One region of the Jeotgalibaca sp. MA1X17-3 genome, then DNA from elsewhere that is predicted to be linked to it. Evidence: riboswitches for the same ligand, from Rfam matches in the RefSeq annotation. Region 1 holds a riboswitch; the other holds the start of a gene.
The links. Region 1 has a riboswitch for cobalamin ahead of LZ578_RS00405 (DUF4430 domain-containing protein). Riboswitches for the same ligand answer to the same signal wherever they lie in the genome.
Positions count from the first base shown of each region.

Region 2: another riboswitch for cobalamin. It lies ahead of LZ578_RS10160 (DUF4430 domain-containing protein); the one in region 1 lies ahead of LZ578_RS00405 (DUF4430 domain-containing protein).

Region 1 is NZ_CP090983.1:87,724-94,810, reverse strand. It holds gene LZ578_RS00415 (MATE family efflux transporter) at 1-329, shown strand, start outside; gene LZ578_RS00410 (sugar MFS transporter) at 481-1,686, shown strand; cobalamin riboswitch at 2,010-2,198, shown strand; gene LZ578_RS00405 (DUF4430 domain-containing protein) at 2,352-5,465, shown strand; gene LZ578_RS00400 (DUF4430 domain-containing protein) at 5,646-6,590, shown strand; gene LZ578_RS00395 (energy-coupling factor transporter transmembrane component T) at 6,545-7,087, shown strand, end outside.
Region 2 is NZ_CP090983.1:2,021,838-2,028,924, reverse strand. It holds gene LZ578_RS10170 (immunoglobulin-like domain-containing protein) at 1-372, shown strand, start outside; gene LZ578_RS10165 (Ig-like domain-containing protein) at 380-1,777, shown strand; adenosylcobalamin (AdoCbl) riboswitch at 1,909-2,063, shown strand; gene LZ578_RS10160 (DUF4430 domain-containing protein) at 2,241-2,651, shown strand; gene LZ578_RS10155 (BMC domain-containing protein) at 2,818-3,162, shown strand; gene LZ578_RS10150 (EutP/PduV family microcompartment system protein) at 3,181-3,618, shown strand; gene LZ578_RS10145 (cob(I)yrinic acid a,c-diamide adenosyltransferase) at 3,618-4,202, shown strand; gene LZ578_RS10140 (1-propanol dehydrogenase PduQ) at 4,378-5,511, shown strand; gene LZ578_RS10135 (BMC domain-containing protein) at 5,538-5,882, shown strand; gene LZ578_RS10130 (ANTAR domain-containing response regulator) at 5,900-6,472, shown strand; gene LZ578_RS10125 (sensor histidine kinase) at 6,465-7,087, shown strand, end outside.

The DNA.
Region 1 (7,087 bases):
TATTTACAAATCAGGATTCTGAAGTTTTGAGACATACTGTCAACGCGATTACCGTCTATTCAGTCTCAGCAATTCCATGGGCAGCCATGCAAATTGTTATCGGGTATTTCCAAGGAACCGGACAAACAAAGTTTAACTTGATGATTAGTTTTTCGAGACTGTATGTATTTAGAATACCAATTATTTTTATTCTTACACAAATTTCTAGTTTAGGTGAATATAGTGTATGGTTAGGGATGTTGATTAGTAATACGTTAGTAGCTATTTTTGGATATTTCTTTCTACGAAAAAAACAAATGGAACTATTAAATCAAGAATATAAATTATGATGCATTTCTATTTATGAAGTAAACGTGGATCAAAATTGATATAATTGAATATTGACATAGATAAGGCTCCTGAAAAAGAGGATTGCCATTCATTCATCAAAGATATTGGTGAAAATTACATATAATGATCATTGTATTTTAGGAGGCTATTATGTTTCAAAATTCATTTTATGGGCGTTTAGACAAGAAGGCACAATATATAATTGGCGTTAGCTTTTTTATGTTTTTTGTTAATGGATTATATGGAATGCTTTTTGGTTCGCTCTTACCGATACTTAGTGATAAGTATCAATTAGATGACACTGTTAGTGGTTTACTTGTTTCAGGACAACAAATTGGGAACTTAGTAGCAGGTTTTCTAAGTGGGATTGTTCCCTTATACTTAGGTCTGAAAAAATCAGTGGTTGTGTTAGGAAGTTTTGTAATCATTGGTTTTATTATTTTAATTAGTGGAGTAGGTCATGCATTTTTCTTGTTTCTCGCTTTTTTCTTCGTTGGGATCAGTCGAGGAAGTGTTTCAAACTTCACAAATAAAACAGTAAATGACGTTTCTAATAGTAGCCCGCAAGCTCTAAACCTTATGCATGCTATCTTTGCAATTGGAGCATTGATTTCACCATTTTTATTGACTTTAACAATGGCAAATGTGGGTGGTGAAGGTTGGAAATTAATATTAATTATGATTATTGTTTTTATTATTCTTTCACAAATCTTCTTTTCAAAAGCAGATATTGATGTACAAGTACTACCGAAAGAAAAACGGAAAATTTCATTTGAATTTTTAAAAGATAGTCTATTTTGGGTTATTATTGCTATTTTGTTTTTCTATATGTGTAGTGAAGCTGCAATAACAGGTTGGTTAGTGAAGTTTTTTGTAGATACGAATGTTTTGGTTCTAGAAAAAGCTCAGCTACTTTCCAGTTTTCTATGGCTAGGTATTTTAATTGGTCGAGTATACTGCTCTATAGTGAGTGGGAAAATGTCTAGAAAAAGATTGTTGATTGGTATCAGCTTAGGTATGTTTGTTTCCTTTGTAGCTCTGATTTATAGTCAAACTACTCTAACAGTTATTCTCTCTTCATTGGCTCTTGGAGCAACGATGGGAGGGATTTATCCAACTGCTGTAACTTTAGCTGGAGTGTCCATCAAACAATACCCGATGGCTATGGGATGGATTTTAGTCACAGGAGGAATTGGAGCAACTGTTGCACCTACCTTTGTAGGAGTTTTATCTGATCACTTTGATTTGTTTTTCGGAATGCAAAGTATTATTATCATGATTGGATTGATGATTGTAAGTATAGCGACATATATAGTGATTGAACGAAAAAGAGTTATTTCTGAGGTTAAAATTTAATAGATAATAAGAAAGTGAGAAATGTTCTAAAGAACTTCTTACTTTCTTTTTTTGTGTGAATAGATATTTTTGTGTCAAACAAGATAGAACGGGCGGCGTTATAAAAACCAGTTAATTGTAACGGGTGTTAGTAAAACCCATCTATAGATACAGTTATAGACTTTGAAAAAGTACTTTAGCGTTGTAAATACAGGTAGAACGTATAAAACGGATTGGTTTTTTTGTAATAAAAATATAGCATCTATGATAATTAAAAATTGAAAAATTAGTTTTTCTTCATTTAGTTGTAAAACAAGTTTTTGTCCCATATAATGAAAGTAGAAATTAAATACTGAATAATAGGTTAACATCATTAAGTGATGTCAATAAAAGGAAAGTTCGGTTCAAATCCGACGCGGTACCGCCACTGTAAGTGCGAGTTTTCTATTATTATGCCACTGTCATCAAGATGGGAAGGCAATAGAAAGCAAAAACCACAAGCCAGGATATCTGCCTATTTTCTACCATTCCAACTACGAGTATAGGGAGGTGTGTATGCAAATGAATTATTTCGTTTGCATGTTCATAAAACGCTTACATGCATCTCGTTAAAAGAGGTGTATTTTTTTGATTTAAGTTTTGGTTATTATATTGAAAAGAATAAATAAAGTAATAGGAGTGTACAAATGAACAAAAAGTTAAGAAAAATCAGTATTTTAATACTTTCTTTTTTATTTACATTAGGCAGTGTTATTGGGTTCATTCCCCAAGAAACGTTAGCAGCCACGTTAGATCATGCTGTAACTGTTCAAGCAACAGATAGTGAAGGGAATAAAGTTCTTCCTTTAACAGCTGTAAAAGTTGAAGAAGGGGCTACTGCTTATGATGCATTAATTTCAGCGGCTGAAAAGCAGGGAGTTGAAGTGGCTACTACTGAATTTGATGGTGGTTTAGGTCAATTCGTTGAAGCAATTGGAAATGTTGAAGGGGACGGTATAAACAATTATTGGTCTTTCCTTACACAAGGGGAGTATTCTCAAGTAGGTGTTTCCAATTACAAAATCAGTCATGGAGATAACTTAAACTTTGTATTGATATCTATGAATCCTGAAGAAAATGATCCAGATATTTCAGTTACCGTTTCAGCAAAAGATTTAAATGGTAATTTGGTAATGCCAGAAACTAATGTTTCATTAGATGCAAGAAGTTCTGCTTATGACGCCCTTTATCAAGCAGCATCTAGTAATTCATTAAAATTAAATGTAGCGGTAGATGAAACGTACTTCACTTACATCAATAATATTGGAAATCAAACACTAGGTGAGTTTGATTATTGGAATTTATCAGTAAATAATAAAGTATCTGAAAATGGAGTAATTACCACTTTATTGAACGATGGAGATCATATTCAATTGGAAATTCAAAATTTTTCAGACTCAGAAAATCCAGAAGAACCAGAAAATCCAGAAGAACCAGAAAATCCTGGAGAGTCAACAGATCCCGAGGAACCACAAAGTCCTGGAGAGCCAACGGATCCGGTAGATCCAGTAGATCCAACAAGTCCAGAAACTCCCAATCAAGTAGATATTGCAGCTCAGATTCAAGGAGTTTTAAACTATATTGATTCAAATGACACCACTTTTGAGTACTTTAGTGAGTGGTGGATCTGGAGTTTAGCTCATGTTACTGATTTTGAGATTCCAACAAGCTACCTGGATTCTATTGAAACAGTACTAAAAGAAAAAGATGGAAAATTAAATGGTCTAGAGCTTCAAAAAGTAATCATTTCATTATCTTTACAAGGAATAGATGCTACTGACGTAGCTGGATATAATTTAGTTGATAATATGTTAGAGCAAGAAAGTACGTTAATCAATAATTATATCTATACGTTAATCGCGCTAGATAGCAATGATTATGAAGTCACAGAAGGAACACGAGAAGCTTTAATTGATGGGATATTGAGTAAAGAATTAGAAGGTGGAGCTTGGTCATTTTTCGGAAATACACCAAGTATGGATATTACTGGAATGGCCCTATCAGCGTTAGCGCCATACCAAGACCGCGCGGATGTAAAAACAGCCATAGATCGTGCCGTAACAGTTATGTCAACGATGCAACAAGAAAATGGTGGTTTCTTTGACTCATGGAATGGGGGAGATTCAAGTGAATCCATTTCCCAAGCAATCATTGGCTTGACTTCTGTAGGAATTGATCCAACAAGTGAAGCATTCACAAAGCCAGGTGGAAACTTGCTGGAACACTTATTAGAATTTAAACAAGAAGACGAAGGATATGCTCATGTTATTAAAGATGGAAAATCAAATGGCATGGCTACGCAACAAGCATTACAAGCACTTGTAGCTTATGAAAAATTTGTAGGAGGAACAGGGTCAATTTATCAGAATCCAAATCCTACCGAAGTTCCAACGGACCCAGTAGCCCCAAGTCAAGTAGATATTGCAGCTCAAATTCAAGGAGTTCTAAATTATATTGATTCTAACGATATCACGTTTGAGTACTTTAGTGAGTGGTGGATTTGGAGTCTTGCACATGTTACTGATTTCGAGATTCCAACAAGTTACCTGGATTCTATTGAAACAGTACTGAAAGAAAATGACGGAAAGCTGAATAGCTTAAACCTTCAAAAAGTTATCATCTCTTTGTCTTTACAAGGGAAAGATGCGACTAACTTTGCTGGATACAATTTAATTGAAAATATGTTAGAACAAGAAAGCACACTTATCAATAATTACATCTATACGTTAATTGCCTTGGATAGTAATGACTATGAAGTCACAGAAGGAACACGCGAAACTTTAATTGATGGAATATTGAAAAATCAATTAGCAGATGGAGGCTGGTCATTTTTCGGAAATACTCCTAGCATGGACATCACTGGAATGGCTTTATCGGCGTTAGCACCTTACCAAGACCGCGCGGATGTAAAAACGGCAATAGATCGTGCTGTAACGGTTATGTCAACCATGCAACAAGAGAATGGTGGCTTCTTTGATACATGGAATGGGGGAGATTCAAGTGAGTCTATTTCCCAAGCTATTGTTGGACTAGCTTCTGTAGGAATTGACCCAACAAGTGAAGCATTTACAAAACCAGGTGGAAACTTGCTGGAACACTTATTAGAATTTAAACAAGAAGACGAAGGATATGCTCATGTTATTAAAGATGGAAAATCAAATGGCATGGCTACGCAACAAGCATTACTAGCCTTTGTAGCTTATGAAAAATTTGTGGGAGGAACAGGATCAATTTATCAGAATCCAAATCCTACCGAAGTTCCAACGGACCCAGTAGACCCAGTAGACCCAGTAGACCCAGTAGATCCAGTAGATCCAACAGACCCAGTGGACCCAGTAGATCCAGTAGATCCAACGGACCCAGTGGACCCAACAGATCCAGTAGATCCAACGGACCCAGTGGACCCAACGGATCCAGTAGATCCAACAGACCCAGTGGACCCAACAGATCCAGTAGATCCAACGGACCCAGTGGACCCAACAGATCCAGTAGATCCAACAGACCCATTGGACCCAACAGATCCAGTAGATCCAACAGATCCAGTAGATCCAACAGACCCATTGGACCCAACAGATCCAGTAGATCCAACAGACCCAGTAGATCCAAGCAATACTAATGAAAAAAATAATGCGAATCATTCTGAAGAAAAATTACCAGATACAGGATTAGAAGAAAGTAACGTGGCAATATTAGGATTACTAACCATTACAATGGGATCCATAATTATCTATGTAAATAGAAAGAAACATACTAAAATTTAAAAACTCTATATAAATAAAAAGTATTCCTTTTGATATCTCCTTCCCTTACGCATTAAGTGGTGAACGTTCCTTTCCCACTTGATGCGTATAGGTGTTTGTTGATTCAATCTGGGATTAAATTTTATTCAAAATTAAAATAATGACTAGATTCAAAATAATATTAGAAAAAGGAGAAAAGTAATGAAATCAAAACGAAATCTCTCCATATTTATAGCATTGATTTTCGTTCTCTTACTGGCCGTCGGTATTAAAGCAGTAAATTCGGATTCAAGTAATAATAAAAAAGAAATAGCTTTTTCTGAAAGTAGCTCTTTTTCATTATCATCCAACAATGAAGAACCAAATACTTCTAAAGATGATAAAAAGAAAACAAGTTCAAAGACCGCTAGGAAAGAGTCTGATAAAAAATCATCAGAAGAAAGTAGTAAAAGTAGCCTAGAAAAAGAGAGTAATTCTTCAAATATTATTAAAGATAACAAGTCTATAAGTAAAGAATCAGAAAAAACAGAAAAAAATGATACCACTATTAAAAAGATAGAAAAACCAAATGAAGAATCTATAAAATCAGATTTGGATTATTCATCATCTAACTCTCCACAAAGTCAAAAGAAAGAGCAAAAAGAAAGTAAACCTTCTGAGAAACCAGTCCAACCCACTCCTCCTAAAGTAGAGGAAGAAGTTGAAGAAATGACTCCGCCTGTTGAAACACCAGTAGCTCCTGTAGAAACCACAGAAGCTCCTGTTGAAAAGCCAGAAGAGGTGCCTGAAGTAGTAATTCCTGTAGAAACGGTTACGGTTTCTGTTACGAGTGATCCTTCCGTTAAAGGGACGATTCTAAATAATACGGCAGTGGAGTACAGCGAGGGAGATACAGCTCTAGATGTTACTCTTCGAATCTTTAAACAGAATGGTATTCAATATGAAATAACTGGTTCTGGTAGTTCTGCATATATGCGTGGAATTGCTAATTTGTACGAATTTGATGAGGGTGAGTTAAGTGGATGGCACATACGTGTAAACGGAAAGATGATTGATCGAAGCGCGGGTGCTTACGCTGTGGAACCTGGAGATTCTGTTAATTGGAATTATACGAAAAATTATTTAGAGGATTCTGGAGATTGGTAAGAGGAATCCGCTCTACCCACCCATTTGTTTTGTTGATTTATTTTGTAGGAACAGTAACAGGAATCATGTTATATCAGCATCCCATCTTTTTAATGATATCTTTTCTTTTAATCATACTATTCAATATGATGCTAGATAAGGGAAGAGAATTAAAAAAATGGACTACACTCATGATCACTATGGGATTGTTTACATTTGTACTAACACCTTTATTTAATCAACGAGGAAACCATATTTTATTTTACTTATTTAATAAACAAATTATGCTAGAAGCAATCATTCAAGGAGCAATGATTGCTCTAACGCTAGTAGGGATTTTGGCTTTGTTTGTAACATTTAATATATTATTTACAACAGATAAATTTCTATTCGTCTTTTCAAAATTTAGTCAACAATGGACACTGCTGATTATGTTAGCCATGCGTTTTGTTCCACTTTTAAGAAGGAAGATTAATGACATGCAAGATATGCAATCTGTAAAAGGATTATCGATAAAA
Region 2 (7,087 bases), 460 kb from region 1:
GGAAGTTTTATTGTGAATGATATTGAAATTCAAAAGGCAACTACTTTCGATGTAACCTGGGCAACTGTTTTTGGTCACACAATTAAGAAGTCTTTTGAAGTGGACCCTCACATTATGTCTCCATCTGGTGTCATTCATCATGCTCCCGAATTAATGGGAGTAAAGGATCTAACGTTTTCTATTGGAGAGGAAATTGATTTATTTGAAAATGTAACGGCTACGGATCTAGAAGATGGCGACCTTACAGAAAAAGTTGAAGTAGATGACAGTGGCCTTGACTATACCAAGCGAGGAACGTACTTTATTACCTACCGGATTATTGACTCTGATGGTGCCACAGTAGAAAAACAAGCAACGATTACGGTAAAATAATCCCGAAATTCTGACTTTTGAAATTAGTAACAAAATTAAAACGATGAATAAAGGGAAAACCTATCAATTAAAAACTTCCGTAACGGCTCAAGACAATCCGGATTATACGATTGAGTGGGACAGTAGCGATGAGAAAGTAATTACAGTTGATCAAAAAGGAAACATGGTGGCGCATGCTCCAGGAGAGGCAATCATTACTGCTAATATAGGAACTTTAAGTTCCAAAATAGAAGTAACCGTGAAAGCACCTCTTCAAGAAATTATTTTAAATAAAAATGACTTTTCAATTCTTCAAGGTAAAAAAGAAAAACTGGTTGTTACTTATGATCCAGTTGATACAACCGATAACAAAAATGTAATATGGAGCAGTGATGCTCCTAAAGTGGTCTCTGTTGATAAAAATGGAAATATCCAAGCTCTTTCAGAGGGAACCGCTGTAATTACAGCAAAGGTAGGTATGAAGACTGTATCTACTAAAGTAACAACACTTGTACCGAGTGTTACATATTCCACTCATGTCCAATTAATTGGTTGGCAAGAAGAAGTTGAGAATGGGGAAATGGCTGGTACTACTGGTCAATCCAAACGTTTGGAAGGCATTAAAGTGTCTTTAGAAAACCTACCCTATAGCGGTGGAATTGAATATCAAACCCATGTTCAATCATATGGTTGGATGTCGAAAGTAAATGACGGCACAATGAGTGGAACAGAAGGGCAAGCAAAACGTTTAGAGGCAATCCGTTTGAATTTGACTGGTGAAGTTGCCAAACAGTATGACCTTTATTACCGTGTCCATGCACAAAGTTTTGGTTGGCTAGACTGGGCAAAAAATGGTGAATCCGCAGGAACAGAAGGTTTAGCTAAAAGACTAGAAGGAATTGAAATTATTTTAGTCAAAAAAGGTGAAAAAGCTCCTGAAAATACCAAACGAAGTTATGTAAAGAGTAAACCAATTGTTAATTATTCTACTCACGTACAAAAACAAGGATGGCAAAAAGTAGTTTCTAACGGTGTCATGAGTGGAACGTCTGGAAAAGCTCTTCGTTTAGAAGGAATCTTGATGAATATTTATGATCCATCTTTGACTGGTGGAATTGAGTACAGAACGCATGTAGAAAAAGTCGGCTGGCAAGATTGGAAAGCTGACTGGAAAATGAGTGGAACACAAGGAAAAGCATTACGGCTAGAAGGGATTGAAATAAAACTAACCGAAGAAATGGCACAACACTATGATGTTTACTATCGTGTCCATGCACAAAGTTATGGATGGTTGGGTTGGGCTAAAAATGGCGAATCCGCAGGAACTGAAGGACTTGCAAAGCGTCTCGAAGGTATTGAGGTCCGACTCGTTTTAAAGAGTTTAAATGCGCCAGGATCGACTTCGAACTCATTTATAAAGAAATAAAATATAAAAAGACAGAGTACATTACCAAGAATGTACTCTGTCTTTTTTATGATAAATATATCTCTATTTAAAATAAAAAAGAAGAAGCTTGCAAAAGAAGAAGGATTGGACTATTATAGGAATTGATAGAAGTACCATTCTAAGACAACTAAGATATGGAAGTTTGGTTCAATCCCAAGACGGTCCCGCCACTGTAATCATATGGCAACATATGGAGTCAGATCTTTATCTTAGCTTGCTAATCATGCATGCGCATCCTGTTTCGAGGTAAAACAGTGTCGTAGTAGTCTATGTAATGGAGCATAGACTTTTTTTATACCCAAAACAGCTTCATTTTTAGCAAAATGAGGAATTCTATCAAGTATAATTGGAACTGTTTTTCAATGATGAATAACAATGGGCAATGACGCCTATTCAGTTCTAATATTTTAATTAATTAAAAAGGATAAGGATGTTGTAAATTATGAAAAAACTATGGATACTATTCGCCGCAGGATTTATTTTAACAGGTTGTGCTGATGCAGGAAATAATGCTGCAAATTCAGCAGAAACTCAGTCGAACATAGAAATAAGTTCATCGATAAAGAATGAAAACGCAATTTCTGTAACGATTAGTGTAATGGAAGATGGAAAGTTAATAGAGGACGGTACAAAGAGTCTAGAATTAGAAGAAGGAACCACTTTATTAGAAGCAATGAAAGCTAATTTTGATATTGAAGAAGACAATGATTTTATAACTTCAATCAATGGGCAGGAACAAGATAATGAAGCTAACAAATATTGGCTATTTGATATCAATGGGGAAGAGTCCATGGTTGGTGCTGCTGATGTAGAGCTTCAAGAAGACGATTTCGTAGAGTTTAATTTAGAATAAACCAACTAATATTTTCCAAAGAAAAAAGACCGGAAAACGGTCTTTTTTGTTGTTTAAAAAACGCCTAGACTCATGTTTTTTTATTCCTGTCTTGACTTTCTTTTTTTTTAGAAATACTATAAATATGTGTGTTGCGCTTTCATCTTGAAAATGAGGGGCGGAAAAAATGACAATTAAAGATAGAAAAATATTTGAATCTGTTCCCGGTAAACAAGTAACTTTGGCTCATATTATTGCAAGTCCTGATAAACGGATTTTTGATAAACTGGGATTACAAGATGAGTATTATCAGGCAATCGGAATCATGACGATCACTCCGAGTGAAGTTTCCATTATTGCCGTGGATATTGCCAAAAAAGCTGCGGCAATAAAGATTGGTTTCGTAGATCGATTTAGTGGTTCAGTTTTTATTTTAGGCGACGTTGCCTCAGTAGAAATGGCCATGCAAGAGTCAATCGATTATTTAGAAAAATTAATGGGGTTTAGTATTACAAAAATAACTCGCACCTAAAGTAAAGAGGGTGACTAAATGAAAAAAATCATGTTCATTGGCTCAATTGGATGCGGTAAAACAACACTTTGCCAAAAAATAGTTGGAAAAGAACTTCATTATAATAAAACACAAGCAGTAGAATTTTATCCGCAAATGATCGATACTCCTGGAGAATTTATTCAACATCGACGTTTTTATAATGCCTTACAAATGATGGCAGTAGAAGCAGAAATTATTGGTTTGGTCTCTAACTGCGTGGAAGAAGAACAAGTCTTTTCACCGGGTTTTGCTCAAAACTTTATGAAGCCTAGTATCGGAATTATTACTCAAATTGATTTATGTGATGATAAACAAATAAAAGAAGCAGAACAACGTCTAGAACTAGCTGGAGTAAATAAAATATTTAAAGTCTCAGCTGTAGAAGATATCGGAATGGACGTACTAATAAAATATTTAAATGAGGAGGCAATCTGATGCAAATATATACAAGAACCGGTGACAAAGGCTACACCAGTGTTGTCGGCGGAATGAAACTGGCTAAAGATGCAGAACGAGTTATCGCATACGGAACAGTAGACGAATTGAATAGTGTCGTAGGAATGGCTGCAAGTGTGGATGGAATTTCTTCTGATTTAAAGGAAGAACTGATGACCATCCAACAATATCTATTTGATTGTGGAAATGATCTAGCAACTCCCCATGGGAAAAATCCGTATCGTGTAGATGAAGAGCTGACGTTGTGGCTAGAAAGTAGAATTGACGAGTATGCAGCAATTCCGCCTACCGTTGAATCATTTATTTTGCCAGGAGGAACGCAATTAGCTAGCGTGCTTCATTTTGCTCGAACGGTTGCCAGAAGAGCAGAACGGGAAATTGTTAGTTTCCAATGGACCAATGATATGAATGGAGAAGTTTTAAAATTTATCAATCGTCTCTCCGATTATTTCTTTGCTATTGCTAGAGTTGCAAATGCAGAAGAGAATGTGAAAGACGTGCTATATGAAAGAAGTGGACGAGTTTTCCATACGGAAATCACAAAAGCAGATCTAAAAGATTAAACATGCAAGCGTTTTTCAAAAAAGTATTGACAAGTGTCCATTGTAATAGTACATTTAGAAGTAGTTAGAGCACAAGGGCGTGCTAATCAAATACGAGCGACGAAGCCGTAAGTAAAGAAGTATCAGTATAGATACTCTATTACTTGCGGCTTTTTTTGTAGGAAGGAGGCTGAAAATGGATAAAATTAGATTTGGAACTACTTTATACACAGGTGAAAATAGTCTAAAACGTCTTGAAGAATTTGAAAATGAAAGAGTATTGATTGTAACCGATCAGTTTATTGCTCAGTCAGAAATTCTGGAGACTGTAATGAATCATTTTTCATCAAGTGTGGAAACAATGGTGTTTTCAGAAGTTGTTCCTGATCCACCAATCGACACGATTGTTTCAGGATTAGAAAAAACAAAACAATACCATCCAACCATGATTCTAGCTTTAGGTGGAGGGTCGGCTATTGATGCTGCAAAAGCAATTCTTTATTTTGGATTACAAAGTGAAATTTTTGAAAAAATACCTTTCATCGTGATCCCTACCACAAGTGGAACGGGTTCTGAAGTAACAAATTTTTCTATTATTACTGATGCTGAAAAAATGGTGAAATATCCTTTAATTAGTGATGACATTTTACCAACAGAAGCTATTTTGGATGTTTCCATCGTTATGGGACTTCCACCTGTACAAACAGCCGATACAGGAATTGATGTATTAACACATGCTCTTGAAGCATATGTCTCTACAGAAGCAAATGAAATGTCCAATATGCTAGCTGAAAAAGCAATTGTCTACGTTTTTGATTATCTAGAAAGAGCTTACCGCGATGGACAAGATAAGGAAGCACGAGAAAAAATGCATATCGCTTCTTGCATGGCAGGAATGGCTTTCAATTTAGTATCTTTAGGAATTAGTCACGGAATTGCTCATGCTGCTGGCGCACGTTTCCATATTGCTCACGGACGCTTGAATGGTATTTTATTACCTCATGTAATACGGTATAATAGTGGTATGATAGGAAATAATTCTAATACATTCAATGAGACGGCCAAAAGGTATACGAAGATAGCGAAACTGTTAGGATTAAGTGCGGGAAGTCCACGGATGGGGATTCGTAGTCTAACGAATGCAATCACATCCTTAGAAAAACGTATGAATATGCCAACAAGCTTTTCAGCTTGGGGAATTGACCGCGCAACCTTTGAAGAACACAAGCTTAAAATTTCCGAAGATGCGCTTAAAGATCGTTGTACGATTACAAATCCTATTGAACCAACGGTAGAAGATACACTATCTATTTTAGAAAATGCATTTTGATGATGTAAGCAAAGGAGGAGTACTCGGTGGTAGAAACAGAACGAATTATACAAGAATATGTGCCGGGGAAACAGATAACGGTTGCACACGTAATCGCAAAACCTGATTCTGATATTTATGTCAAGTTAGGTGTGGTAAATACGAAAGAAGATGCAATCGGAATTATGACGATTACTCCTAGTGAAGCATCTATCATCGCAGTAGATATTGCTACAAAAGCAGCCGATATTGAAATAGGATTTGTTGATAGGTTTTCGGGTTCAGTAATCATAACCGGAGATGTTTCGTCCGTCATTGTCGCATTGGAAGATGTATTAGAAACGATGGAAGATATCTTAGGCTTCAATCGCGTAAAAATGACAATTAGTTAATACAATGGGGTGTTACAATGAATGGAAGAATCGTTATAGTCGATGATGAACCAATTACAAGACTTGATATACGAGATATGCTCGAAACTTCAGGATATGAAGTAGTTGGGGAAGCATCAGATGGATTTGAAGCCATCCGAATCTGTCAAGAAAAAAGACCAGATTTAGTTATTATGGATATTAAAATGCCGATGCTAGATGGTTTAACTGCTTCTAAAAAGATAATTGCAGAAGGAACAACCTCGGGAATTATCTTGCTAACCGCGTATAGTGATAAACAATATGTTGCAAAAGCAAAAGCCTTTGGAGCGCTAGGTTACTTAGTTAAACCACTCTATGAGCAATCTTTATTGCCGATGGTAGAATTATCTCTGGCAAAAGGAAAAGAAGTCCAAAATCTCTCTAAAGAGTTAGAAAAATTAACTCAAAAATTAGAAGAACGAAAAGTGATTGAAAAGGCAAAAGGGAAGTTAATGCAAATAGAAAATATCACTGAAGAAGAAGCTTACAAGAAAATCCGCAATATTAGTATGGAGAAGCGCGTACCAATGATTGAGGTAGCTGAATTAATGGTGATGTTGGATGAGTAACATTCATTATGATGAAGATATTCAAAAAATTTGCGAAAAATATACCCAGCTCAGTCAAACAGAAATTAAATATTTAGAAAAGCAAGCTCAAATTATATTAACAAACCGTACCTTCGATGAATTTGATGTTTTTATTGATGTACGAAATGTGTTTACGGGTGAAGCAATTGTAGTATGCCATCGAAAACCTTTCAATACTTCTTCTATTTATGAAAAACGAGTAGTAGGAAGAACGGCTTATCGGAAAGATGAACCAGGACCATTACGTACTTTAGAAACTTCGCAAAATTCAATTGGCCTATATGCTCGTACCCAAGAAGGGCTATTGATTAAACAAACAACGTACCCAATTCAATATAAAGACAAGACCATTGCTGTTTTGATTGTTGAAAAAGATCTTAGTAATGATATTAAGGCAAATTTTGCGGTATCTAATCGAGATCGTTCCTATGAAGAAGTGAGTGCAGTGATTGAAGAAATGGAAATCATTGATCAATCTATTACTAATTATATTGATGATGCAATTCTTATTTTCGATAAAGATGGTTTTTTACAACATCATAATAAGGCAGCAAATGTATACTATCAAAATTTTGGGTATTTAAATGCGATCAA